Linked DNA regions of Variovorax paradoxus. Each later gene encodes a partner of the first gene's protein in a complex. Links are inferred from orthologs where the notes say so. Each region holds a gene or a part of one and is shown on either strand. Other genes may lie near its edges. The genes, in order: ybiB and cgtA.

Region 1 (16,381 bases):
CTGGGGCGGCGTGAACACGCTCACGGTGGTGCTGCTGGTGGTGGCTGTCGGGCTGGTGCTTGTGGGCATCTCGTCGTCTTCTCTTGCACTCACCACGCTGCTCTTGATCTTGTGCTTTGCTGCGCTGGGCGCAGGCAACGGCGCGCTGTTTCAGCTGGTGCCGCTGCGCTGGCCCACCAGCACCGCAGTGGCCGGTTCGATGATCGGCGAAATCGGCGCACTGGGCGGCGGCCTTGTGCCCAACGCCATGGGCCTGTCGAAGCAATACCTGGGCAGCTACGTGTGGGGCTTTGTTTTCTTCGGCGTGCTGTCGCTCATCATGCTGGGCGTGATGCGCGTGATGCAGATCCGCTGGACCCGCACCTGGGCCGAAAAAGGTGGCCGTGCCCGCACTGCGCCGTCACCCGCCCCGGCCAAGTACACCGCTCCACCGAAGGCGGCGCGGCCATGACCCTTTTGCGTTCGCCGTCAACGTGGCAAGAACAGCAGCCACACCACGAGCAGTGCGTTGAACAGCAGCGACACGGCGAGCGCGATCTTGTAGAGCGCGGCCGGGTCGCGGCGGATCAGCGGCGTGGCGGGCGGCGCACCCACCGGGCGGGACGCGCCCCGCTCCAGGGCGAGCAGCATTTCCTCGGCGGTTTCGAAGCGCTCCTTCGGATCGCGCGCAACAGCCTTGCGCACGAGATGGTCGAGCCACACGGGTACATCGGGCCGCAGGCGCGAGAGCGCGGCCGGGTCGCGCCGATAGCGCGCCACCTGGTAGGGCTCGATTTCGCCATAAGGCAAGTGCCCGCCGAGCCACTGATAGAGCGTAACGCCGAGCGCGAACAGGTCGCTGCCGGTGTCGGCATGCGCGCCTTCCCATTGCTCGGGGTTGATGTAGCTCGGCGTGCCCGCATGCAGTTCGCGCTGGGCCGCGCCTTCGCGGCCCGACAGCGCCACGCCCAGGTCGAGAATGCGCCATCGGCCGTCGTCGCCCAGGTGCAGGTTGCCCGGCTTGATGTCTCGGTGCACCACGCCGTGGCGGTGCAGCCGGCCCAGGGCCTTGGTCACCTGGATGGCCGCAGCAACCACTTCGGCGACGGCACCGCGGCTATCGGATTTGCGCATCTGCTCCAGCGTTCGGCCCCCATGCCAATCGAACACGATGTAGAGCGCGCTGGCGTTTTCTGCACGCTCGTGCACGCGCACGAACCCGCCGCTCCCCACGCGCTGGCCCAGCCAGGCTTCGTGCGCGAGCATCGCGCGCTCCTGCGGATCGCTGGCGCGCGAGGGATGCAGCGTCTTGAGCGCCACCAGTTCACGCGTGGCAGCGCTGCGCGCCTGGTAGAGCAGGTGCACGCCGGTATCGGCCACCAAGGCAGTGACCACGTAGCCGTCGAGCACCTCGCCCACCTTCAGCAAGGGCGGCGGCGCCAAGCGGCGGCCGTCTCCCAGCTCGTCGTCCAGCTGCCGCGAATCGAGGCCGACGACGCGAATGACCAAGGCGGTCGCGTTGTCGCGCGTTGCGGCATCGAGCGCCGCGTTCACCAGCGCCTCGCTCGCCTGCTCGGCGCTCCCCTGCAAGGCCAGCGCGGCCAGGCGCTGCGGCTTGAGCACGCCGTGCACGCCGTCGGACGTGAGCACGAAGCAGTCGCCCACGCGCACATCGCCCTGCGCATAGTCGACGCGCACCTGGTCGTCCAGGCCGATGGCGCGCGTCAAGCGGCTGCGCATGTCCGGATGCTCGAAGGCATGGTCCTGCGTCAGCGGCATGGCCGGCTCGCCGTCGGCGCGCACGCGCCAGGCGCGCGTGTCGCCCACATGCGCGAGCGTGTAGCTCTGGCCGTGCAGCACCAGCGCCGTGAGCGTGGTGAGCGCGGTCGCGCTGCCCTGGCGCCGGCGGTTGTGATCGGCAAGCCAGGCGTTCTGCGCCGCCACCAGGCGGTCGAGCGCGGCGGTCGGCTCCCATGTGGCGGGCGTTGCGAAGTAGTCGGCCAGCAAGCCCATTACGGTGGTCTGCGCCGCTTCCAGGCCGCGTCCGCCGGTGGACACGCCGTCCGCAATGGCGGCAATGAGCCCGCGCGACTCGTCCCCCGGAGGTGCGTTGACGGCACCGGCAAAGTCTTCGTTCACTTCGCGCGGTCCGCGCTGGCTGCTGTAGCCGATGTCCACTTCAAAGCTCATGGCGCCATTCTCCATGTGCTTTCCACGCACTTCGCACGCGCACCGCGTGCTTCCTTTGCTTGATTCGTTGAAAGGCCCCACCCCATGCACAAACTCAAGCTCGTGATGGTCGGCAACGGCATGGCCGGCGTGCGCCGGCGTGCGCACCCTGGAAGAGCTCCTGAAGCTCGCCCCGGACATGTACGACATCACCGTCTTCGGCGCCGAGCCGCACCCCAACTACAACCGCATCCTGCTGTCGCCCGTGCTGGCCGGCGAGCAGACCGTGGACGAGATCGTGCTCAACAGCTGGGAGTGGTACACGGACAACCACATCACCCTGCATGCCGGCAAGAAGGTGGTCGAAGTCGACCGCGTCAAGCGCATCGTGCGCGCCGTCGACTCGCAAGGCGCCGTCACCGAGGCCGCCTACGACCGCCTCCTGATGTGCACCGGCTCCAATCCCTTCATGCTCCCCGTGCCCGGCAAGGACTTGAAGGGCGTGATCGCCTACCGCGACATTGCCGACACCGACTACATGATCGAGACCGCCCGCACCCACAAGCACGCGGTCGTCATCGGCGGGGGCCTGTTCACCGCCGGCGGCGACTATTCGGCCACGCCCAAGAAGAAGGCGGTGTGCGGCTGCACCGACGCGAGCCACCAGGAGGTGCGCGAAGCGATCAAGAAGGAACACTACCTCACGCACGACGAGGTCTACCGCAAGCCACCAGGAGGTGCGCGAAGCGATCAAGAAGGAACACTACCTCACGCACGACGAGGTCTACCGCAACCTGGGCTGGCGCACGCCCAACGGCTGCGCGACCTGCCGCCCGGCCATCAACTACTACCTGATCTCCACCTGGCCCAAGGAAGCCAAGGACGATCCGCAGAGCCGCTTCATCAACGAGCGCAGCCACGCCAACATCCAGAAGGACGGCACCTATTCGGTGATTCCGCGCATGTGGGGCGGCCACACCACCCCGGACGAGCTGCGGCGCATCGCGGATGCGGCGGACAAGTACAAGATTCCGACGGTCAAGGTCACGGGCGGCCAGCGCATCGACCTCCTGGGGGTGAAGAAGGAAGACCTGGAGGGGGTGTGGAAGGACATCGGCATGCCGTCGGGCTTTGCCTATGCCAAGAGCCTGCGCACGGTGAAGACCTGCGTGGGCAGCGAGTGGTGCCGCTTCGGCACGCAGGATTCGACCCAGATGGGCAAGGACCTGGAGCGGGCGCTGTGGGCGATGTATTCGCCGCACAAGGTCAAGCTGGCGGTCTCGGGCTGCCCGCGCAACTGCGCCGAGGCGGGGATCAAGGACGTGGGGGTGATCGGGGTGGATTCGGGCTGGGAGCTGTATGTGGGCGGCAACGGCGGCATCAAGACGGAGGTGGCGCAGTTCCTGGTGAAGGTGAAGACGGCCGCCGAGGTGATGGAGTACTCGGGCGCCTTCCTGCAGCTGTACCGCGAGGAAGGCTGGTACCTGGAGCGCACGGTGCACTACATCGGTCGCGTGGGGCTGGACTATGTGAAGAAGAAGATCCTGGAAGACGAGGCCGGCCGCAAGGCGCTGTGGGAGCGGCTGCAGTTCGCGCTGGACGGGGAGCCTCCTGGAAGACGAGGCCGGCCGCAAGGCGCTGTGGGAGCGGCTGCAGTTCGCGCTGGACGGGGAGCCCGATCCCTGGTTCGAGTCCAGCCAGGCTTCTGTGGATGTGCGGCAGTTCACGCCGCTCACGGTGTAGGCGGGGAAGCTACTTGAAAAGACGACTCTTCATCGCTTCTTCCGCGCTTGCCGCGGTGGGTGCCCGCGCGCAGGTGGCCGACCTCAACGACGCCATCAACAAGGCGGGCCGCCAGCGCATGCTCTCGCAGCGTGCGAGCAAGGCGTATCTCGCGCTGGCGCAAAAGGTAGAAACGCGCAATGCGCAGCAAGTGCTCGACAAATCGATTGCACTGTTCGAAAGGCAACTGACCGAGCTCAAGGCCTTTGCACCGAGCCCGGCCATCCGCGGCACCTACGACGCACTCGACGGCGCCTGGGGCGAATTCAAGCGCGAACTCACCGCCCCTGCATTCGACAAGGACGGCGCCACCAGGATCGTCAAGCTCGATGCCGCCGTGCTCACGCTTGCGAACCAGGGCACCACACAGTACGAAACCGCCTCGGGCAAGCCGGTGGGCCGGCTGGTGAACATCGCCGGCCGGCAGCGCATGCTGTCCCAGCGCATGGCCAAGTTCTACCTGGCCGGCGCAATGCAGATCGACACGGCTGGCAGCACGGCCGAAATCACAAAGGCGCGCGGCGAATTCCTTGCCGCGCTCGAAACCCTGCGCAACGCGCCGGAAGCTACGGCGCAAATCCGCCAGGAACTGGTTCTGGCCGATGCGCAGTGGATGTTCTTCAACCGCGGCCTCCAGCGCCTCGAAGGCGCCGCCACCTCACCCGCCCTGATGTCCGACGTGTTCGTGGCCAGCGAGAACCTGCTGGCCATCATGGACCGCGTGACCGGCCTGTATTCAGACCTCAAAACCTAGAGACCCCACCATGAGCGAATGGAAAGCCATCTGCCGCATCGACGACATCCCCGTGCTGGGCGCCCGCCGCGTGGCGCGCCCCGTGGGTGTGGCCGTCGCCGTGTTCCGCAATTCAGAAGACCAGGTGTTTGCGCTGCTCGACCGCTGCCCGCACAAAGGCGGCCCATTGAGCCAGGGCATCGTGTTCGGTACCAGCGTGGCCTGCCCGCTGCACAACTGGGCCATCGGGCTGGACGACGGCTGCGCCAAGTCGCCTGACGAAGGATGCACGCCGAAGTTCGCGGTGAAGCTCGCCGAGGGCGTGGTGCACCTGGATGCGGAAGAACTCAAGACACATGCCATCGACCTGGCGCCTCCCCGCGCCGGCCCCGGCGCCGCAACGGCCGGCAAGCTGGGCGACGAGACCTTCGACGTGCAGGCGCCGCACGGCAGCTGAACGCCAAACCAAGGCACGACCCATGGAAGAAACTCGCTCCACCTGCCCCTACTGCGGCGTGGGCTGCGGTGTGATCATCGAGTCCGAAGGCGCGCAGATCACCGGCGTGCGCGGAGACCCCGACCACCCGGCCAACTTCGGGCGCCTTTGCACCAAGGGCTCCACGCTGCACCTCACGGCCACGGCCACGGTCACGCGCCAGACGCGGCTGCTGCAGCCGATGCGGCGCGCCGTGCGCCGCGCCGAACCAACACCCATCTCGTGGGACACCGCGCTCGACGGCGCGGTCGACAAGTTCGCGCAGGTGATCCGCGACCACGGGCCCGACGCCGTGGGCTTCTATGTGTCGGGCCAGCTGCTTACCGAGGACTACTACGTCTTCAACAAGCTCGCCAAGGGTTTGATCGGCACCAACAACATCGACACCAACTCGCGCCTGTGCATGAGCAGCGCGGTGGCCGGCTACAAGCAGACGCTGGGCGCCGATGCCCCGCCCGCCTGCTACGACGACCTGAAGCACGCCGAGTGCCTTTTCATCGTGGGCAGCAATGCCGCGTGGGCGCATCCGATCCTCTTTCGGCGGATCGAGGACGCGAAGGCCGCCAACCCGGGCATGAAGATCGTCGTGGCCGATCCGCGCCGCACCGACACGGTGGAAATTGCCGACCTGTTCCTGCCCATCCAGCCGGGCACTGATGTCATGCTGTTCAACGGCATGCTGCACCTCATGCTGTGGGAAGGCTGGACCGACAACCGCTACATCGCGGCCCACACCACGGGCTTCGATGCATTGAAGGCCACGGTGCGCGAATGCACGCCCGACAAGGTGGCGCAGATCTGCGGCATCTCGAAGGACGACCTGCTTTCCGCGGCGCGCATGTTCGCAACCTCGCCCGCCACGCTGAGCCTGTATTGCCAAGGCCTCAACCAGTCGTCGAGCGGCACGGCCAAGAACGCGGCGCTGATCAACCTGCACCTGGCGACCGGGCAGATCGGCAAGCCCGGCGCGGGCCCGTTCTCGCTCACCGGCCAACCCAACGCCATGGGCGGGCGCGAAGTGGGCGGCTTGGCCAACCTGCTGAGCGCGCACCGCGACCTGGCCAACCCTGCGCACCGCGCGGAAGTGGCAGCGCTGTGGAACCTGCCCTCCGTGCCCGAGAAGCCCGGCAAGACCGCGGTCGAGATGTTCCAGGCCGCGGCCGACGGAGAGATCCGCGCGCTGTGGATTGCCTGCACCAACCCCGCCCAGTCGATGCCCAACCAGGCCACGGTGCGCCGCGCCCTCGAGCGCGCCGAATTCGTCGTGGTGCAAGAGGCTTTTTCGACCACATCGACCTGCGCCTTCGCAGACCTGCTGCTGCCCGCCACCACATGGGGCGAGAAGGAAGGCACCGTGACCAACAGCGAACGCCGCATCTCGCGCGTGCGCCCCGCGGTGGCGGCGCCCGGCGAGGCACGCCACGACTGGTCGATTGCCGTCGACTTTGCGCGCCGGCTCGAACAGCGGCTCGGCCGCACGGCCACGCTGTTTCCCTACGAAAACGCCGAACGCGTGTGGAACGAGCACCGCGAATCCACCCGCGGGCGCGACCTCGACATTACGGGCCTGAGCTACGCAATGCTCGACACGGCCGGCCCGCAGCAATGGCCATTGAAGGAAGGCGAGACCACCGGCCGCGCCCGCCTCTACGAAGACGGCATTTTTCCTACGCCGGACGGCCGCGCGCGCTTCGTCGACACCGTCTACAAGCCGGTGGCTGAGGCGCGCGAGGCGCGCTATCCGTTCTCGCTGAACACCGGCCGCCTGCGCGACCAGTGGCACGGCATGAGCCGCACCGGCACGGTCGGCCGACTGTTCGGCCATGTGGCCGAGCCGGTGGTCCAGATGAACGCGCAGGACATGGCGCGCCGCCTGCTGAAAGACGGCGACCTGGTGCACCTCACCTCCAAGCGCGGCTCCATCCTGCTGCCCGCGCGCGCCAGCGCCGAGATCGGCCTGAGCCAGGCTTTCGTCGCGATGCATTGGGGCGAGGAATACCTGAGCGGCTGCTCTTCGACCGGCACGCCGCTGGCCGGCATCAATGCGCTGACCACGCCGGCCTACTGCCCCACCTCGAAGCAGCCCGAGCTCAAGCACACGCCGGTCAAGATCCTCAAGGCCGAGCTGCCGTGGTCGCTGCTCGCCATGGCCTGGCTGCCGCCCGACGCCGCCTTTGCCGCGCAGCAGGCGCTCAAGCCGCTGATGGCGATGTTTCCGTTTGCCACCTGCGTGCCGTTCTCGGGCAACACGCCGGGCGAAGAGCGCAGCGGCATCCTGTTTCGCGCGGCTGCGCACGACACGCCGGACGACAGCCTCATCGACCGCATCGAAGGCGTGCTTGGCCTGGGTGCAAGCGATGCCCTGCGCTACGCCGACCGCCGACGCGGCCAGCGCCGCGTGGCCCGGCTGGTGCGCCGCGCCGACGGTAATGCAGGGCTCGAAGCCTTCCTGCTGGGCGGCGACACCAGCGCCGAGGCCTGGATCGGCACCTTGCTGCGCGAGGAAATTCCGGCCCAAACCTACGGCCGGCTGCTGCTGTCGCCGGGCGCCCGCGCGCCGGTGGCGGTGCAGTCCCGCGGACAAACGGTCTGCACCTGCTTCAACGTGACCGACCTGGCCATCCTGGGTGAACTGGGCCGCTGCAGCGGCACGCCCGGGGAGCGGCTGGCCTCGCTGCAGGGCGCGCTCAAATGCGGCACCAACTGCGGCTCCTGCCTGCCCGAACTCAAGCGAATGGTGCGGGCAACGCCGGCGGAGGTCATTGCAGAGGGTGCATAGGGGCGCATGGAGGGGCATAAGCCGCCTTGCTTTCCGGCATAAGCATTGCGGGACAATCGGGGCACCCATGGGAATCAGCCAATACATCAAGGAAATCGGGCGCGGCGCGCGAGGCGCCAAGCCGCTCACGCGCGAACAGGCCTCGGACCTGTTCGGCCAGGTGCTGGACGGCACCGTGACAGACCTCGAAATCGGCGGCTTCTGCCTGGCCATGCGCATCAAGGGCGAAACGCCTGAAGAGATGGCCGGTTTTCTCGATGCGACGCATGCTCGGCTCAACCACGTTCCGGCCGCCGACCGTCCGCTCATCGTGCTGCCGAGCTACAACGGCGCGCGCAAGCTGCCGGTTCTCACGCCGTTGCTCGCGCTGCTGCTCGCCCGCGAAGGCCTGCCGGTGCTGGTGCACGGCAGCGCCACTGAAACATCGCGCGTGCTGGCTTCAAACGTGCTGGAGGCATTGGACATTCCCATGCTCACCGCCATCCGAAAGATTGCGCCCGGCGAAATCGGCTTTGCACCGACCGAGCTGCTCAACCCCGCGCTCAAGCGGCTGCTCGACGTGCGCCGCGTGGTGGGCCTGCGCAACCCTGGCCACAGCGTGGTCAAGCTGATGCAGCCGACCACCGGCCCCTGCGTGGTCGTGGCAAGCTATACGCATCCGGAATACGCGCGCACGATGGGCGAGACCTTCGAGCTCATGGGCATGACCGCCCTGCTTTCGCGCGGCCTCGAGGGCGAAGTGGTGTCCGACCCGCGCCGCACTGCGCAGATCGACGGCTTTGTGCGCGGCGTGCGCAGCGAGCTGCAGGCGCAGGCCGCCGGCACGTCGAACGAGGTGCCGGGGCTGCCGAAAGAGATCGACGTCGCGACCACGGCCGACTACACGCGGCGCGTGCTGAATGGCGAGCTTCCCGTGCCGGAGGCCATTGCCACCCAGGTCAGGCACATCACGCAACTGGCAGCCCACGCATGAACGCACCCGCATCCCCATTCACCGCCGGAAGCTGCACGCTGGTGGGCGCCGGCCCAGGGGACCCCGAACTGCTGACGATCAAGGCCGTGAAGGCAATACAGGCCGCGACCGTGCTGCTGGTGGACGACCTCGTGAGCGAGAGCATCCTGGCTTCTTATGCGCGGCCCGGCGCACGCATCGTGCACGTGGGCAAGCGCGGCGGCTGCAAGAGCACGCCGCAGGCGTTCATCGAACGGCTCATGATCACCGCGGTGCGCGAAGGCGAAACCGTAGTGCGCCTCAAGGGTGGCGATCCCTTCATCTTTGGCCGTGGCGGCGAAGAAGTCGAGCACCTGCGCGAAGCCGGCATCGAATGCACGGTGATCAACGGGATCACCGCCGGCTTGGCCGCCGTGACCTCGCTGGGCGTGCCGCTCACGCACCGCGACCACGCGCAGGGCGTGGTGTTCGTCACCGGCCACGCCAAGACCGGCGCCAGCGCGCACGAAGACGCCACTGATTGGCGTGCGCTGGCTGCCACCGCGCACAGCGCGCGGCTCACGCTCGTGATCTACATGGGGGTGGCAGGCGCGGGCCACATCGAACGCGAACTGCTGCAGGGACTGCCCGGCGACACGCCGGTGGCGGTCATCCAGCACGCAAGCCTGCCGCAGCAGCGTCACGTCACGGCCACGCTCGAACGGCTGCAGTCCTGCATTGCCGAAGCCGGGCTCGCGAGCCCGGCCATCATCATTGTGGGCGACGTGCTGCGCGGCCTGGCCGCTGCGGCGCTGCCGATGGGATCGGACGCCGGCCGGTTCGGCACCTGAGCCGACGGAAAGAGAAGGCTCGGCTAACTCGGGCTGTTCTATAAGGCCTGCTGAGCCCCCGGTCGTTGCACTCGCCCGCGCAGGGCGCTTTAGCACCCATGTGGCATGGAGCGTGCTTAACGCCAGCATGCTCGTTTTTCGACCGTCTTTCGTTCGCGGCGCCAGCCAATGACCGCCGTCGCCACGCCTCCGCCCGCAGCCGTTGAAATCGTCGCGCTGAGCAAGCGCTACGCCGTGGGCACGCCGCCCGCAGTGGATCAGATCGACCTGCGCATTGCGAGCGGCAGCTACTGCTGCCTGCTCGGCCCCTCGGGCTGCGGCAAGAGCACCACGCTGCGGATGATTGCGGGGCACGAGTCGGTCACCAGCGGCGACATACTTCTGGACAACCGCAACATCACCAACCTACCCGCCGCGGCGCGCGGCACGGCGATGATGTTCCAGAGCTTTGCGCTGTTCCCGCACCTCTCGGCGGTGGACAACGTGGCCTTCAGCCTCAAGATGAAAGGCACGGGCAAGGCCGAGCGCCAGAAGCGCGCTCGCGACCTGCTGGAACGGGTGGCAATGGGCCACCTGGCCGACCGCAAGCCCGGCGAACTCTCTGGCGGCCAGCAGCAGCGCGTGGCGCTGGCGCGCGCACTCATTACCGAGCCGCGGGTGCTGCTGCTCGACGAGCCGCTGTCGGCGCTCGACCCCTTCTTGCGCATCCAGATGCGCGCCGAACTGCGGCGCTGGCAGAAGGAGCTGGGGCTGACTTTCGTTCACGTGACTCACTCGCAGGAAGAAGCGATGGCGCTGGCGGACACCATGGTGGTGATGAACCACGGCGTGATCGAACAGGTCGGCTCGCCGCACCAGATCTACAACCATCCCGCGAACGAATTCGTCGCGCGATTCATGGGCGGCCACAACGTGTTCGACACGCCCGCCGGCCCGATTGCCGTGCGCAACGACCACATGCGGATCGCGCCGGCGTCCGGCGATGGGGGCATTGCCGCGGCAATCACCGACGTCGAGTACCAGGGCACCTACGTGCTGCTCGGCCTCGCGCTCGAAGCTGCTGCGCCCGGGCGCCAGAACGTGTCGGTGCTGCTGGGCGAAGCCGCCTTTCTGGCAAGCCCCTATGCGCCGGGCGATGCGGTGCGCCTTGCATGGGCCGAGGCCGATGCGCGCGCACTCGCCGTCGCAGCGTAGTCCTCCCTTTCCGTTCCGTTCCGTTCATCCGCCACCTTTTTTCCACGGAGACTCTTCCATGACCGACCCCATCGACTCTTCCGCCGGACTCCAGCGCCGCACCCTGCTGCAAGGCACCGCCGGCATCCTGGCGACGGGCATTGCGCCCTTCGTGCATGCACAGGAAAAAATCGTGCTGCGCTACCTGGGCACCGCGGTGAACCAGGACAAGGCGATTGCCGAGAAGTTCAAGGCCGACACGGGCATCGAGATCCAGTACGTGGCCGTGACCACCGACGACGTGACCAAGCGCGCAGTGACTGCACCCAACAGCTTCGACCTGATCGACACCGAGTTCTTCTCGCTCAAGAAGATCGTGCCCACCGGCAACCTGAAGGGCATCGACACCAAGAAGATCAAGAACGCCGACAAGATCACCACGCTCTTCACCAAGGGCGAAGTCGCCGGCAAGGCCGTGGGCGACCAGGGCACCGCGCCCAAGAAGGTGATTTATCTCGAAGGCGAAAAGTCGAAGAAGTTCGCCGCCGCGCCCACGCAGTTCATGTCGCTCATCCCCACGGTCTACAACGCCGACACGCTGGGTATTCGCCCCGACCTGATCAAGCGGCCCATTGGTTCGTGGGCCGAGCTGCTGAACCCCGAGTTCAAGGGCAAGGCCGCGATCCTGAACATTCCATCGATCGGCATCATGGACGCGGCGATGGTGGTGGAGGCCAAGGGCATCCACAAGTACAAGGACAAGGGCAACATGACCAAGGCCGAGATCGACCTGACGATCAAGACCCTGATCGAAGCCAAGAAGGCCGGCCAGTTCCGCGCGCTGTGGAAGGACTTCAACGAATCGGTCAACCTGATGGCCTCGGGCGAGGTGGTGATCCAGTCGATGTGGTCGCCGGCCGTGACTGCGGTGCGCACCAAGGGCATTGCCTGCAGCTTCCAGCCGCTGAAGGAAGGCTACCGCGCCTGGGCCGCCGGCTTCGGCCTGCCCGCCACGCTCTCGGGCAAGAAGCTCGACGGCGCCTATGAATTCATCAACTGGTTCCTCGACGGCTGGGCCGGCGCGTACCTCAACCGCCAGGGCTACTACAGCGCCGTGCTCGACACGGCCAAGGCCAAGATGGAAGCCTACGAGTGGGCCTACTGGATGGAAGGCAAGGCCGCCTCGCAAGACATCAAGGGCCCGAACGGCGACCTGCTGGCCAAGGCCGGTGCGGTGCGCGACGGCGGCAGCTACGAGCAGCGAATGGGCGGCATCGCGTGCTGGAACGCGGTGATGGACGAGAACGAGTACATGGTCAGAAAGTGGAACGAGTTCGTTGCCGCCTGATCCTGTGAGCGCTCCCAATTCCAGCGCGCACGCGCCCAGCCCGTCCGTCCATGCCGTAAAGGCATGGTGGCAGGCGGCGCCGTTCGCGCTGGTGTTCTTGCTGTTCTTCTTGATTCCGCTGGCGCTGATCGCGATGGTCAGCCTGTGGAACTTCAACGAGTACGAGTTGATCCCGGCGGTGACGCTGCGCAACTATGCAAGCCTCTTCGAAGGCTGCTCGCAGCTCACGGACAACGGCGATCTGTGCGTCACGCTCAACACCTACCTGAGCACTTTCAAGTTCTGCCTGCTGGTGTGGAGCATCACGCTGCTCATCGGTTTTTCGGTCGCATATTTCCTGGCTTTCCATGTGCGCTCGTCGACGATGCAGACGGTGCTGTTCGTGCTGTGCACCATGCCGTTCTGGACATCAAACGTGATCCGCATGATCTCGTGGGTGCCGCTCCTGGGGCGCAACGGCCTGGTCAACCAGATGCTGATGGGGATGGGCCTGGTCGAGCAACCGGTCGAGTGGCTGCTGTTCTCCGATTTTTCAGTGGTGCTCGCCTTCGTGCACCTCTACACGATGTTCATGATCGTGCCGATCTTCAACAGCATGATGCGCATCGACCGCTCGCTGCTCGAAGCAGCCAGCGACGCGGGCGCCTCGGGCTGGCAGACGCTGTGGAATGTGGTGGTGCCGCTGTCGCGCACCGGCATCCTCATCGGCTCGATCTTCGTCATCACCATCGTGATGGGCGACTTCGTGACCATCGGCGTGATGGGCGGCCAGCAGATCGCATCGATCGGCAAGATCATCCAGGTGCAGACCTCGTACCTGCAGTTTCCGCTGGCTGCGGCCAACGCGATGATTCTGCTGGCGGTGGTGCTGATGATCATCTGGGGGCTGACGCGGCTTGTCGATATTCGTAAGGAACTCTGAGATGGAACGCCGTCCCGGCTTCTGGCCCCTTGCGATCGTGTTCGGACTTTTCGTGCTGTTCCTCTACGGCCCGATGATCACGATCTTCATCCTGAGCTTCCAGGGCCCCGAAGGCGGCCTCACCTTTCCGCTGCGCGGCGTCTCGCTGCACTGGTTCTACAAACTGGCCGAAGGCCTGGGCACTGTCGACATCGGCGCGGCGTTCAGGCGCTCGCTGGCGCTGGGCGCGGTGGTCATGGGCTTCACCGTGGTGCTGTCGGTGCTGGCCGGACTCGCGTTCCGCAAGAAGCTGGCGGGCAGCAACGCGCTGTTCTTCGTGACGGTGGCGAGCCTCATCATGCCGTCGATCATCATTTCGCTCGGCATCGGCCTGCAGTTCCGGCTCATCGACACCGGCGTCAAGAGCCTGCTCGAGGCCATGGACGCCACCACCCTGCTCGAAGGCTACGGCACCGCGCTCGGCCTCTTCAGCTCCGCCCTCGGCGCGCACCTGACGTGGACCCTGCCCTTCGGCCTGCTCATCATGTTCGCGGTGTTCAACCGCTTCAACCCCGCCTTCGAGGAAGCCGCGCGCGACCTCGGCGCCACGCCGTGGCAGACCTTCCGGTACGTGGTGCTGCCGCTGATCGGCCCGTCGATCGTCGGCATCGGCATGTTCGGCTTCACGCTGTCGTGGGACGAGATTGCCCGCACCTCGCAGGCCATCGGCGATGTCAACACGCTGCCGCTCGAGCTGCAGGGCCTGACATCGACCGTCACGACGCCGTCGATCTATGCGCTGGGGACGGTGACCACTGTTGTTTCGCTGTTCGTGATGGCTGTGGCATTAGGCACGGCGGCGCTGCTGCGCCGGCGTGCAGTTCGGCCGCGCTGAGCCTGAAGCCGCGGCCTGGCTGCTCGCGTCAACCAAAGTAGGGATGCTCCGGTGGAAAGAGTGCCCGCTTGACGAAAGTACGCCATTGCGCCGGCGCGCGCTGACCGAGCACGACCAAGCCCGCGCTATAGGCTTGCGCCCGATATAGCGGCGTCAAACCCGCGAGTGCTTCTTCGGCTTGGCGCGGATCCTTGCTGGTCTTCAGCACAGCCACGAATGCACGAATTTTCTGCGCGTCTTCAGGCGAGATGTACTTGAGCAATGCCATCTGCTTGTCCGTCGGTCTTCCATGCTTGATGGAAAGGCCGATACCGGGAAGCAGCGATTCGAAATCGCCGACCGTCATCGTGGTGCTTGCATCAAGCGCCTTCGCCACCTGCTTCTCGTTCGCCCCATCCGAAGCACCGATGAGCACCAGCAGGCGCACTGGCGGCTGCGCGCCAGATGTCGCAATGCCAAACGCCTTGTCCAGGTTGCCGCGGCTCATCTCGAGGTAGCCGAACGCGGAGCTGTCCGGAGGAATGTCCTTGCCGGTGCGAAGAATCTGCTGCATCTGAAGGAAGCTCGATTTGGCACTGAGGTCGTCGAGCGACACGCTCTCGCCCTGCTCGATGCGCCTGATGCGCGCCAAATCATCGGTCGTGATCTGAGCGAGATACGGAGCCTTGGCGCCAGCTCTTTCGTAAGCGCGGCGCGCTTCGGGCCAAGCCTGATCGCCCGCCCAGGCGTGCCCCGCGGCATAGGCGAACCAGGCGCTGTCGGGATGCTCTGCCGCCCCCTTCTTGAAAGCAGCGTCCTTGGCGGGGCCTTCGGCCATGCATCGCACCGCCAGATAGCCCAGATCACTCGCCGCTGGATGCGCTTGCGCCAGCGCGCGATGCTGCCCGCAAATACTCTCGCGCTTTTCGGGCGTATCAGCTTGGTTCTGCTGTTCGCGCAACGAGAGAACCTCCAGAGGCGCCCGTACCAGCCGCGCGGCAACAATCCGCGCGTGGCTTTCAGGGGCGTACTGGTCGGCCGCCGCCAACCACTCGAGCAGGTAGGCCGATTGACCCGAATCCCACTTGCCGTGCACTTCGATGAGTGCCTTGCGGTCGGTCTCGGTGTCGATCATGCTCAGCATGTTGCTGGCGGACCGGGGCTCCGGGCCGCTGATGACCGAACGCGTGCCGCCGTTGCTCCCCTTGCTTGTGCTGATCTGCCGCGGCGGGGTTTCGAATAGCACGTCCGCGGACTGCATCGACCAGCGCGGTGCCCCTAGCTTTTTCTCGGGCCTTGCAGATGCCTGCCCGTACACCGCCGTCCACGCAACCATGGGAGCGGCACCGGCAACGTTGTAGACATAACGCACGCCGATCAGCTCCGGATTGGCGGAGAACGATTCGATCTCCTCTCCTTCGGCCGTATGCGCGGCGAGTTCGAGGAGCTTGTCGGCCTCGACTTCGAAGGTCTGCTTCCCGCCGGGCGGGAGTATTGCGCTGCTGCCGCCCACGCGAACCTTCACCTGGCGTTCGAGCCCGTTGTAGGCGATGACGCGGGCGCTGCCCAGCGAGGTGCTGATTCCCATGAGGCTGGCGATGATCCCGCCGGCCACGGCCAACCGCGCCGCCCCTGCCCACCATCCGTCCGCCGTGTGAAACCTTGACCAGGCATCGAGCTTTTTCTGCCGCGGCCTTTCCTGGCCGCTCGTCAGCGTGGCGTAGGCCGATGGCACCACGGGTGCAGCCGGCGCCTCCGCTTCCGGCGACGACGCACCGCCGGAGATCCGTGCCTCGGTATGCAGCAGCTGGTCGAGTGCGGCGCGCCGCAGGCGATTCAATGCGCGGAGCATCGGATTCAGCCAGCTGTCGACGTGCTTGATCCATTCGCCGAGGTTTTCGCGCGTGGGGTATCCAAATTCGAACTTGCCCACTGCCGACAGCCAGCTGTCGCGGCCCAGCAGGGCCAACGCATAAGAGCCGGTCTGGATGCCGGAGGCGGCCTGGCCGATTTCGGCCATGGCGCTGAAAACCGCACCGGCGTCGGCAAGAATGCGCACGGCCCCTTCTTCGCTGACCTTGCGCTTTGCAGTGGTCATTGCCAGGGTGTTGGCGAGCGTGGCCTGCAGATCGGCAAGATTGGCTTCAGCGTGTTCCGCATAGTGCAGGAGCCGCAACTGTTCGAGCCAGGCGGTTTCCCAGTCGGCGCCCTTGACGGCCGCCAACGCATGCAGCGCAGAGCGGCAGCGACGGTCATGCGCCGCAAGCGAGCGCTCGACTTCCGCAATATCCCGCGAGACTTCCTCGACAGCACCGGGCAGATCACGCTTCTTGATGGCCTTGCCCCGATGCTCCAGGCGCGGGCC
Region 2 (10,230 bases), 1.0 Mb from region 1 along the record:
AGGTTCTCGATGGCCACGGCTGCCTTGTCCGCGGCGGCTTCGAGCCCTGCGGGAGGCGCCGACTTTGGCCCGAAAACCAAGGCCCAAAGCGAGGGCGCATCCTTGGACGACATGAGATTGGCCACGGCGTCCGCAAGCCAACCGCGGTACATCATCACCGGCGTGCGGTAGATCACCACATTGAGAAAGCTGCCGACCAAGAGGCCCAACACACCCGCGAAAGCGGCGTCGAACTCCCGCGATACCAGCATCAAACCACTTGGCCCAGCTTGAAGATCGGCAGGTACATCGACACCACGATGCCGCCGATGATGGTGCCCAGGAACACGATGATGATGGGTTCCATCAGGCTCGAGAGGCCGGCCACCATGTCGTCCACTTCGGACTCGTAGAAGTCGGCGGCCTTGCCGAGCATGTGGTCGATGGAGCCGGACTCTTCACCGATGGCCGTCATCTGGATCACCATCGAGGGAAACAGGTTGACGTTGGTCATGGCCGTGGTGAGGCTGGTACCGGTCGAGACCTCTTGCTGGATCTTGGCCGTCGCGTCGCCGTAAACGGTGTTGCCCGAGGCGCCGCCCACTGAGTCGAGCGCTTCGACGAGCGGAACGCCGGCGGCAAACATGGTGGCCAGGGTGCGGGTCCAGCGGGCCACGCACGATTTTTCGATGAGAGTACCGAAGATCGGCACGCGCAAAAGTGCGCGGTCCATCACCCGCTGAACTTTTTCGTTGCGCTTCCACGCCTGCAGGAAGAAGTAGATGCCGCCGCCAATTCCACCGAAGATCAGCCACCAGTACGAGACGAAGAACTCACTGATGGCCATCACGAAGAGCGTGGGAGCGGGCAGGTCGGCACCGAAGGAGGTGAACACCTCCTTGAAAGCCGGAATCACAAAGATCATGATGATTGCCACCACGATAAACGCCACGACCACCACCGATGTGGGATACATGAGTGCCGACTTGATCTTCGACTTGATCGCTTCCGTCTTCTCCATGTAGGTGGCGAGGCGGTCCAACAGGTCTTCGAGGATACCGGCCGCTTCACCAGCCTCCACCAGGTTGCAATAGAGGTTATCGAAGTACTTCGGAAACTTGCGAAACGCCGCCGAAAGCGAGGTTCCGGTCTCCACGTCGCTTCGAATGTCGTTCAGCAACTTGGCAACGCTCGGGTTCGCGTTGCCACGGCCGACGATGTCGAACGACTGCAGCAGCGGGACGCCAGCTTTCATCATCGTTGCCAATTGGCGCGTGAAAATCGCGATGTCCTTGGGCTTGATGGACTTGCCCGAGCGCATGCGGCGCTTCTTGATCTTGGATGCAAGAACCCCCTGGCGCCGCAGTGCGGCCTGCACCTGGTTCTCGCCGGCGGCGCGGAGTTCGCCACGCACCAGCTTGCCATTGCGGTCCTTGCCTTCCCACTCGTAGACAAATTCCTTGAGTGTGTTTGAAGTGCGCTTGGATGCCACTGTTGCCATTCGATCTCCGATTTCTTGCGGTGTGTTCGTTATTCGTTGGTGACCGCCACCACTTCCTCGAGTGAGGTGAGGCCTTGCATGACTTTTCTGAGGCCCGACTGCCGCAGCGAGCGGACGCCCTCGGCCTCGGACTGGCGCGCAATGTCCAACGCGCTGCCGTCGCGCAGGATGATGGCCTGGATCGCTTCGGAGATCGGCATCACCTGGTAGATGCCGACGCGGCCCTTGTAGCCGCTATTGCACGCGGAGCAGCCGACCGGTCGATAGGGCTTCCAGGAGCCGTCGAGCTCTTCTTCCTTGAAGCCTGCATCGAGCAGGGTCTGGCGGGGCACATCTGCCGGCGCACGGCAGACGTGGCACAGGCGGCGGGCCAGCCGCTGCGCAGTGATCAGGATGACGCTCGAGGCGATGTTGAACGGCGCGATGCCCATGTTCCGCATGCGCGTGAGCGTGGTCGGCGCATCGTTGGTGTGTAGCGTCGACAGCACCAGGTGGCCCGTTTGCGCGGCCTTGATGGAGATGTCTGCGGTTTCGAGGTCGCGGATTTCGCCGACCATGATGATGTCGGGATCCTGCCGGAGGAAGGCACGCAGCGCGGCGGCGAACGTGAGTCCGGCACGTTCGTTGACGTTGACCTGGTTCACCCCGGGCAGGTTGATTTCGGACGGGTCTTCCGCCGTGGCAATGTTGACGCCGGGCTGGTTCAGCAAGTTCAGGCAGGTATAGAGCGAAACCGTCTTGCCCGAACCAGTGGGGCCCGTTACCAGCACCATGCCGTAGGGGCGGCCGATCGCGTTCAGCAGCCGTTCCTTTTCATCCGCGTCGTAACCGAGCGCATCGATGCCCAGGCGCGCGCTGCTCGGATCCAGAATACGGATCACGATCTTCTCGCCGAACAGCGTGGGCAGGGTGCTCACGCGAAAGTCGATCACGCGGTCCGGGCCGATCTTGAGCTTCATCCGCCCGTCTTGCGGAATGCGCTTTTCGGAGATGTCGAGCCGGGAGATAACCTTGATGCGCGAGGCCAGCTTGTCCTTGATGAGCGTGGGCGGGCTGGCAATTTCGCGCAGTTCGCCGTCGATGCGAAAGCGCACCCGATAGTTGTGCTCGTACGGCTCGAAGTGAATGTCCGATGCGCGCATGCTGACGCCGTCAAGCAGCATCTTGTGAAGGAAGCGAACGACCGGGGCATCCTCGACTTCGGCGATGGCCGCCTGTTCGTTCGTATCGCCCGAGGTGTCCGCCGTGACGTCGTCGAACTCGAAATCCCCGCCGCCGACGATATTGTTGAGGGTTTCCGACGCGCTGACCGCGGCCGCCTCGATCATGCGCGACAGCTTGTCGTACTCGGCAATGACCCAGTCCACGCCCATCTGGGATGCGAACTTGATCTTTTCCACCGCCTGCTGGTCCGAGGGGTCGGCTGTTGCAACAATAAGACGGTTGTTGCGCTTGCTGAGCACGACGATGCGGTACGCAAGGCACAGCTTGGGGTCGAGCAGGTCCTTGGGCAGGCGCTGGTGATCGATTGCGTCCAGATCGAGCAGCGGGGCGCCAAAGGCCGAAGAAAGCGTATGGGCCAGGTCCGCCGCCGAGACGGCGCCGCTGCCGGTCAGCTCCGCAATGAAGCTGGTGCGGCTGCTCAGCGACTTCTGATAGATGTCTTCCGCAGTTTTCGCGGGCAGCTTGCCGGCCGAGACGAGGGCGCGCGCAAGGCCTGGCAGGGCGATTTGCGTGTTTTCTTTAACAGGAAGTTCGGCGGCAGCCATTCAGCGAATTGCAAAAGATGTGAAAAAATGCTTCACGATCATCGCTGAACACCCGCGTCCTGTAAATCGCTACACAGCAACAGGCACGGGCATTATTGGTGCCAGCCTAAAAGACTGGTCGGGGTGAGAGGATTCGAACCTCCGGCCTCTACGTCCCGAACGTAGCGCTCTACCAGGCTAAGCTACACCCCGATTGGTTGCAAAAAAAGAGAAGTCGTCCTTGCCAACTCTTGTGAGGTGTTCAGGCACGTCGCTCAAGCAACTGAGCCGCCAATTGTAGCAAACCGTCGGCGTGCAAATTGGACGGAAAGTCGCGCAATGCGTGAATCGCGCGTTTCGCTTCGTCGGCGGCCGCGGCGCGCGATGCTTCGAGCGCCCCGGTGCTGTGGACGATTTCGACGATCTTTCCCAGCTGGGCGGTATCGCCTGCCTGGATTGCTGCACGTACCAGTTCGCCCTGGGCAGCGTTGCCGCGCTGCATGGCAAAGATCAGCGGCAGCGTGGTCTTGCCTTCACGGAGGTCGTCGCCCACATTCTTGCCTGTTTCGTGGGCATCGCCCGCGTAGTCGAGCACGTCGTCGATCACCTGGAATGCCGTGCCCAGCGCCTGGCCGTAGGTGGCGCAGGCCTCCTCGACTTCAGGTGTTGCACCGGCCAGAACGGCGGCAAGCCGCGTGCTGGCTTCGAAAAGCTTGGCGGTCTTGGAGCGGATCACGCGCAGGTAGGCCGCTTCATCCAACGATGCGTCGTGCATGTTCATCAACTGAAGCACTTCGCCTTCGGCGATCACGTTGGTTGCCTCGGCCAGAATTTGCATGATGCGCATGTTGTTTGCATCCAACATCATCTGGAAGGCGCGCGAGTACAGGAAGTCGCCGACCAGCACGCTGGCCGGATTTCCGAACGATTCGTTGGCCGTGGGGCGCCCGCGCCGCAGGGTCGATTCGTCGACGACATCATCGTGCAGCAGGGTGGCCGTGTGGATGAACTCCACCACGGCCGCGAGGTTGAAGCGCTGCTCGCCGGTGTATCCCAGCGCCCCCGACATGAGCAGCAGCAGTGCCGGCCGCAGGCGTTTGCCGCCCGCGGAGATGATGTATTTGGAAACCTGGCTGACCAGAGGCACGCCCGTATCGAGGCGCCGCGCGATCACACGGTCGACTTCGACCATGTCGCCGGCGATCAAATCCAGCACGGTGGCGGTGGGGGAGGTATCGGCGGCGTGAACTGGCAAGGCGTTTGCGCGCGGCGCGTCTGAGTACGGAAGGTAGCGGCGGCACAAGGCCGGAAGGCGCAGATTATAGGGACGAGCCGGAGGTCGTCCGGGGCCGGCCCGGGCCCAAACCATGTTAGCGCGTGCAAACCGTGCTAGAATCTAGGGCTCTGCGGAATTCGCCGTAGAGCTCATATTCCCAAGAGGTTCACATGTACGCGGTCATAAAAACCGGCGGCAAGCAGTATCGCGTTGCTTCCGGCGAAAAAATTAAAGTAGAACAGATTGCTGCGGATGTAGGCCAGGAAATCGTGATCGATCAGGTTCTCGCAGTCGGCAACGGCAGCGAAATCAAGGTTGGTACGCCCCTGGTGTCCGGCGCAACGGTGACAGTCACGGTACTGTCGCACGGCAAGCACGACAAGGTTCGCATCTTCAAGATGCGCCGTCGCAAGCACTATCAGAAACGTCAAGGCCATCGCCAGCAGTTCACCGAACTGCAAATCGGCGCGATCGCCGGCTAAGGAGAAGATTCCATGGCACAGAAAAAAGGCGGCGGCTCAACGCGAAACGGGCGCGATTCCAAGCCCAAGATGCTCGGTGTGAAGGCTTTCGGCGGCGAACTGATCAGCGCAGGCTCGATCATCGTGCGCCAGCGCGGCACCCAGTTCCACCCCGGCGTGAACGTCGGCGTGGGCAAGGACCACACGCTGTTCGCACTGGTCGACGGCCACGTGTCGTTCGGCGTCAAGGGCGCACTGAACAAGCACATGGTCAACGTGACCCCCGCGGCATAAGCCCAGGTCACTTCGATCAGCTCGAAGCCCCGCTTTGCCGGGGCTTCTTCATTTGTACACTGGATACCCCATGAAGTTCGTCGACGAAGCCTTCATCGACATCGCCGCAGGCGATGGCGGCAACGGCTGCGTGTCGTTCCGTCATGAAAAATACAAGGAATTCGGCGGCCCCAATGGCGGCGACGGCGGCCGCGGCGGCCACGTCTACGCGGTGGCCGATTCCAACCTCAACACCCTGGTCGACTTCCGCTACTCGCGCCGCCACGAGGCCAGGCGCGGTGAGCACGGCATGGGCTCCGACATGTTCGGCGCGGCCGGCGACGACATCATCCTGAAGATGCCCGTCGGCACCATCATCAGCGATGCCGAAACCGGCGAAGTGCTGTATGAGCTGCTGAAAGAGGGCGAGGTCATCACCATTGCCAAGGGTGGCGACGGCGGCTTCGGCAACATGCGCTTCAAGAGCGCCATCAACCGCGCGCCCCGGCAGAAAACGCCCGGCTGGCCCGGCGAGAAGAAAAGCCTCAAGCTCGAACTCAAGGTGCTTGCCGACGTCGGCCTGCTCGGCATGCCCAACGCGGGCAAGTCGACGCTGATCAGCGCCATCTCGAATGCGCGTCCGCGCATTGCGGACTACCCGTTCACCACGCTGCATCCGAATCTGGGCGTGGTTCGCGTCGGCCCGGAGCAGAGCTTCGTGGTGGCGGACCTTCCCGGCCTGATCGAAGGTGCTTCGGAAGGTGCCGGCCTGGGCCACCTGTTCCTGCGTCACCTGCAGCGCACCCGATTGCTGCTGCACGTGATCGATCTTGCGCCGTTCGACGAGTCCGTCGATCCCGTGGCACAGGCCAAGGCCATCGTCGGCGAGCTGAAGAAGTACGACACGGCGCTCTACGAGAAGCCGCGCTGGCTCGTGCTCAACAAGCTCGACATGGTGCCCGGCGACGAGCGTGCCGCGCGCATCAAGGACTTCGTGAAGCGCATGCGCTTCAAGGGCCCGGTGTTCGAGATCTCGGCGCTCACGCGCGAGGGCTGCGAGCATCTGGTGCAGGCGGTGTACCAGCACATCAAGGCGGAGCAGGTGGCTGAGCAAGTGCCGGCCGAAGTCGATCCGCGCTTTGCCGAACTGCCGCCAGATCCAAACTGAGCGCCGCGCGGCCTGGGCAGGGCATCCCTGATGCTCGCGTCGAGACGACCCGGCAGGCGCTCCAGAAAAAGCAGAACACGCACCATTCACGACGACTGACAGCGACAGCCTCAAATGACCTCGAATTCCGGATCCACTGCCCTGCGGGACGCCCGCCGAATCGTCGTCAAGGTGGGCTCGAGCCTCGTAACCAATGAGGGGCGGGGACTCGATGAGGCGGCCATCGGCGAATGGTGCCGCCAGCTTGCTGAACTCGTGCGTGATGGGCGCGAAGTCGTCATGGTGTCCAGCGGAGCCATTGCCGAAGGCATGAAGCGCCTCGGCTGGCGCACCCGGCCGCACGAAGTCCACGAACTCCAGGCGGCAGCGGCCGTCGGGCAGATGGGCTTGGCCCAGATGTACGAGACCAAGCTGCGCGAGAACGAAATGGGCAGTGCGCAGGTGCTGCTGACCCATGCCGACCTGGCCGACCGCGAGCGCTATCTCAATGCCCGTTCGACCCTTGTCACGCTGCTCAGGCTCGGCGTGGTGCCGGTCATCAACGAGAACGACACCGTCGTCGTCGACGAGATCAAGTTCGGCGACAACGACACGCTCGGCGCACTGGTGGCCAACCTGGTCGAGGCCGATGCGCTGGTCATCCTGACCGATCAAAAAGGGCTCTTCACTGCCGATCCACGCAAGGACCCGGACGCCAGCTTCGTGCACGAGGCGGCGGCGGGCGATCCGGCGCTCGAAGCCATGGCGGGCGGCGCAGGCTCCAGCCTCGGCCGCGGCGGCATGATCACCAAGATCCTGGCGGCCAAGCGCGCCGCCGGCTCTGGCGCCTCCACCGTGATTGCCTGGGGCCGCGAACCCGACGCCCTGTTGCGCCTTGCGCGTGGTGAACCCATCGGTACCCTGCTGGTTGCCCAGACCGCCAAGCACCAGGCCCGCAAGCGCTGGATGGCCGATCACCTGCAGTTGCGCGGCGCCGTGACCGTCGATGCCGGTGCGGCGGCCAAGGTGCGCGCCGAAGGCAAGAGCCTGCTGCCCATTGGCATGACGAGTGTCTCGGGCGAGTTTTCGCGCGGCGACGTGATTGCGGTTCGCGATACCGAAGGCCTGGAGCTGGCCCGCGGCTTGGCCAACTATTCGAGCGTCGAGGCGCGCCTGCTGTGCCGCAAGCCCTCGTCTGAATTCGAGCGCTTGCTGGGCTACGTGGCAGAGCCGGAAATGGTGCACCGCGACAACATGGTGCTGATGCCCAGCTGATCAAAAAAACGGGGCCCAAGGCCCCGTTACCGGTTTACTGGACTTCGCGAATCGGATTTCGCAGGTTCCGGACCATGTCCCCGACCGAATTGCGCGGCGCATTGCCGCGGCACAGCGCCTGGGTCGACAGCGCCCGGGCGTAGCGCGAGTTCAGGTTGTCTATGCGCTTCCACTCCGGCGTCTTGGTTTCCTGCCAGGTGCCGTTGTTGTAGCGGGCATAGCTCTTCAACTCCCCGGTCGAGCAGCGTACGCCTTCATAGAACGCGTTGGTGCCCCCGCCGTCGCGGTTCTGTGCCACCACCACGTAGCGCACGATGCCGTCCGGCGTGATTGCAATGGTGCTCGGGTCGACGCCGAATTTCAGCGTCATGTAGGGTGGCATCTCGATCGGCAGCAGACGGCTTTCGCTGAAAGCCGGCGGCGGAGGTACTGCGGTTTCGGCCCACTCGGTGTCCGACTCGGTTCGCTTGGGCGGCGGCGGCATGCCCGCCTGCGCCCAGTCGGGGTTGTCGGTGTCGTGAGCCCCTGATGCGCACCCCGCAAGCACGGCCACGCACAGGAGAAGCAGGGCGCGTTCAGCGTTGCGACGGAAGGAAAGGCGCTTTGTTGTTGGGAGAAGAAGGTTCATCGCTCACTGAAGGAATGTCGGGATGCGGATCGAAACTGCCGCCTGGCGGCAGGTCCAGGCCCGCGGGCGCGCCGCCGTCTGGCGTGTGGCGCTCGAACTCTCGGGCGCGCACATTGCTGCGCAGAAAACGGTTGCGGAAATCCTGCCGCGGCAGGTAGCGAGCGAGCTCGGTCAGTGCCATCTCGTAGACGCCGCGTTTGAATTCGACGACCACATCGAGCGGCACCCAGTAATCGTGCCATCGCCAGGCGTCGAACTCGGGGTGGTCGGTCGCGCGCAGGTTCAAGTCCCAGTCGTGACCGATCAATTGCAGCAAATACCAGATTTGCTTCTGGCCCTTGTAGTGGCCCCGTGCGTCACGGCGAATGAACCGATCCGGCACCTCGTAGCGCAACCAGTCACGGGTACGGGCCACGATGCGCACGTGCTCCGGATGGAGCCCGACTTCCTCGTGCAGTTCCCGGAACATGGCTTGTTCGGGACTTTCCCCGCGGTCTATGCCGCCTTGCGGAAACTGCCAGGAATGCGTGCGTATGCGTTTGCCCCAGAAAACCTGGTTTCTCTGGTTGAGCAGGATGATGCCGACGTTGGGCCTGAAGCCGTCCCGGTCGAGCATAATCAAACCCCAATTTTTGAACTGAGTCGATTATGCATGCCGGGTTGCGCTCGGCAAGCGGCCAGTTCGAGGCTCACGGGTTCCCGGAGGTCTCTTCCGGCGCCTGTTTTCCCTACGACTTTGAATCCACCAGCGCGATCCCGATGAAAGCTTCCCGATTTTTTGTCTCCACCCTCAAGGAAGCGCCGGCCGACGCCGAAGTCGCGAGCCACCGGCTCATGATGCGCGCCGGCATGATCAAGAAGCTCGGCACCGGCATCTATACCTACATGCCCATGGGCCTGCGCGTGATCCGCAAGGTCGAGGCCATCGTGCGCGAGGAAATGAACCGCGCCGGCGCGGTCGAGCTCACGATGCCCGTGGTGCAGCCGGCCGAGTTCTGGCAAGAGACCGGCCGCTTCGACAAGATGGGCCCCGAGCTGCTGCGCATCAAGGACCGGCACGACCGCGACTTCGTGGTCCAGCCGACCAGCGAAGAAGTGGTGACTGACATCGCGCGCCAGGAAATTCGCAGCTACAAGCAGCTGCCGAAGAATTTCTACCAGATCCAGACCAAGTTCCGGGACGAACGCCGTCCGCGCTTCGGCCTCATGCGTGGGCGCGAGTTCATCATGAAGGACGCCTACAGCTTCGACCGCGACCTGGACGCCGCCAAGGCCAGCTACCAGGTCATGGCCGATGCGTACCGCCGCATCTTCGACCGCTTCGGCCTGCGCTACCGTGCCGTGGCGGCCGACAGCGGCGCCATCGGCGGCGACCTGAGCGAAGAGTTCCAGGTGATTGCCGCGACCGGCGAAGACGCCATCGTCTATTGCCCCGACAGCAATTACGCCGCCAACATGGAAAAGGCCGAGGCGCTGCCGCCGGCCGGCCCGCGCCCGGCCGCGGCCAAGGCGCTCGACAAAACGCCCACTCCCGGCAAGAGCACCTGTGCCGACGTCGCAGAGCTCCTCGGCGTGCCGCTCTCCACCACCGTCAAGTCGCTGGTGCTGGCAACCGACATCGCCGATGAGGCCGGCAACCTGAAGGGTTCGCAAGTCTGGCTGCTGCTCTTGCGCGGCGACCACGACATGAATGAGATCAAGGTGAGCAAGGTGGCGGGCCTGGACAAGGGCTTCCGCTTCGCGACGCTGGCTGAAATCGACGAGCACTTCGGCTGCAAGCCCGGCTATCTCGGCCCCCTGAACCTCAAGAAGCCCGTCAAGCTCGTGGCAGACCGCGAAGTCGCCGTCATGGCCGACTGGATCACCGGCGCCAACGAAATCGACTTCCACATGACCGGCGTCAACTGGGGCCGCGACCTGCCCGAGCCCGAGCTGGTGGCCG

What was found.
Region 2: the proteins of ybiB (region 1) and cgtA are in contact, whole or in part, in a crystal structure (PDB 8BFT), measured with the Escherichia coli proteins. The link is inferred for Variovorax paradoxus from one-to-one orthologs.

The regions. Positions count from the first base shown.
Region 1 is NZ_CP123990.1:3,720,805-3,737,185, forward strand. What follows is about bases 7,134-9,958. They hold ybiB (DNA-binding protein YbiB), read left to right. Parts: upstream 7,134-8,005; coding sequence 8,006-8,911; downstream 8,912-9,958. Other genes in these bases: QHG62_RS17950 (nitrate reductase), read left to right, coding at 7,134-7,938; cobA (uroporphyrinogen-III C-methyltransferase), read left to right, coding at 8,908-9,720; QHG62_RS17965 (ABC transporter ATP-binding protein), read left to right, coding at 9,889-9,958. Also shown: QHG62_RS17925 (MFS transporter), read left to right, coding at 1-451; QHG62_RS17930 (bifunctional protein-serine/threonine kinase/phosphatase), read right to left, coding at 469-2,169; QHG62_RS17940 (type IV pili methyl-accepting chemotaxis transducer N-terminal domain-containing protein), read left to right, coding at 3,905-4,684; nitrite reductase small subunit NirD, read left to right, coding at 4,695-5,120; more of QHG62_RS17950, read left to right, coding at 5,143-7,133; more of QHG62_RS17965, read left to right, coding at 9,959-10,914; QHG62_RS17970 (ABC transporter substrate-binding protein), read left to right, coding at 10,973-12,241; QHG62_RS17975 (ABC transporter permease), read left to right, coding at 12,246-13,163; QHG62_RS17980 (ABC transporter permease), read left to right, coding at 13,165-14,037; QHG62_RS17985 (M48 family metallopeptidase), read right to left, coding at 14,066-16,381.
Region 2 is NZ_CP123990.1:2,721,276-2,731,505, forward strand. The notes cover bases 4,597-7,367. They hold cgtA (Obg family GTPase CgtA), read left to right. Parts: upstream 4,597-5,329; coding sequence 5,330-6,406; downstream 6,407-7,367. Other genes in these bases: rplU (50S ribosomal protein L21), read left to right, coding at 4,675-4,986; rpmA (50S ribosomal protein L27), read left to right, coding at 4,999-5,259; proB (glutamate 5-kinase), read left to right, coding at 6,521-7,367. Outside these bases: QHG62_RS13215 (prepilin peptidase), read right to left, coding at 1-251; QHG62_RS13220 (type II secretion system F family protein), read right to left, coding at 251-1,480; type IV-A pilus assembly ATPase PilB, read right to left, coding at 1,510-3,249; QHG62_RS13235 (polyprenyl synthetase family protein), read right to left, coding at 3,491-4,483; more of proB, read left to right, coding at 7,368-7,660; QHG62_RS13260 (CNP1-like family protein), read right to left, coding at 7,695-8,288; QHG62_RS13265 (RNA pyrophosphohydrolase), read right to left, coding at 8,236-8,904; QHG62_RS13270 (proline--tRNA ligase), read left to right, coding at 9,048-10,230. UniProt on the Escherichia coli protein: An essential GTPase which binds GTP, GDP and possibly (p)ppGpp with moderate affinity, with high nucleotide exchange rates and a fairly low GTP hydrolysis rate.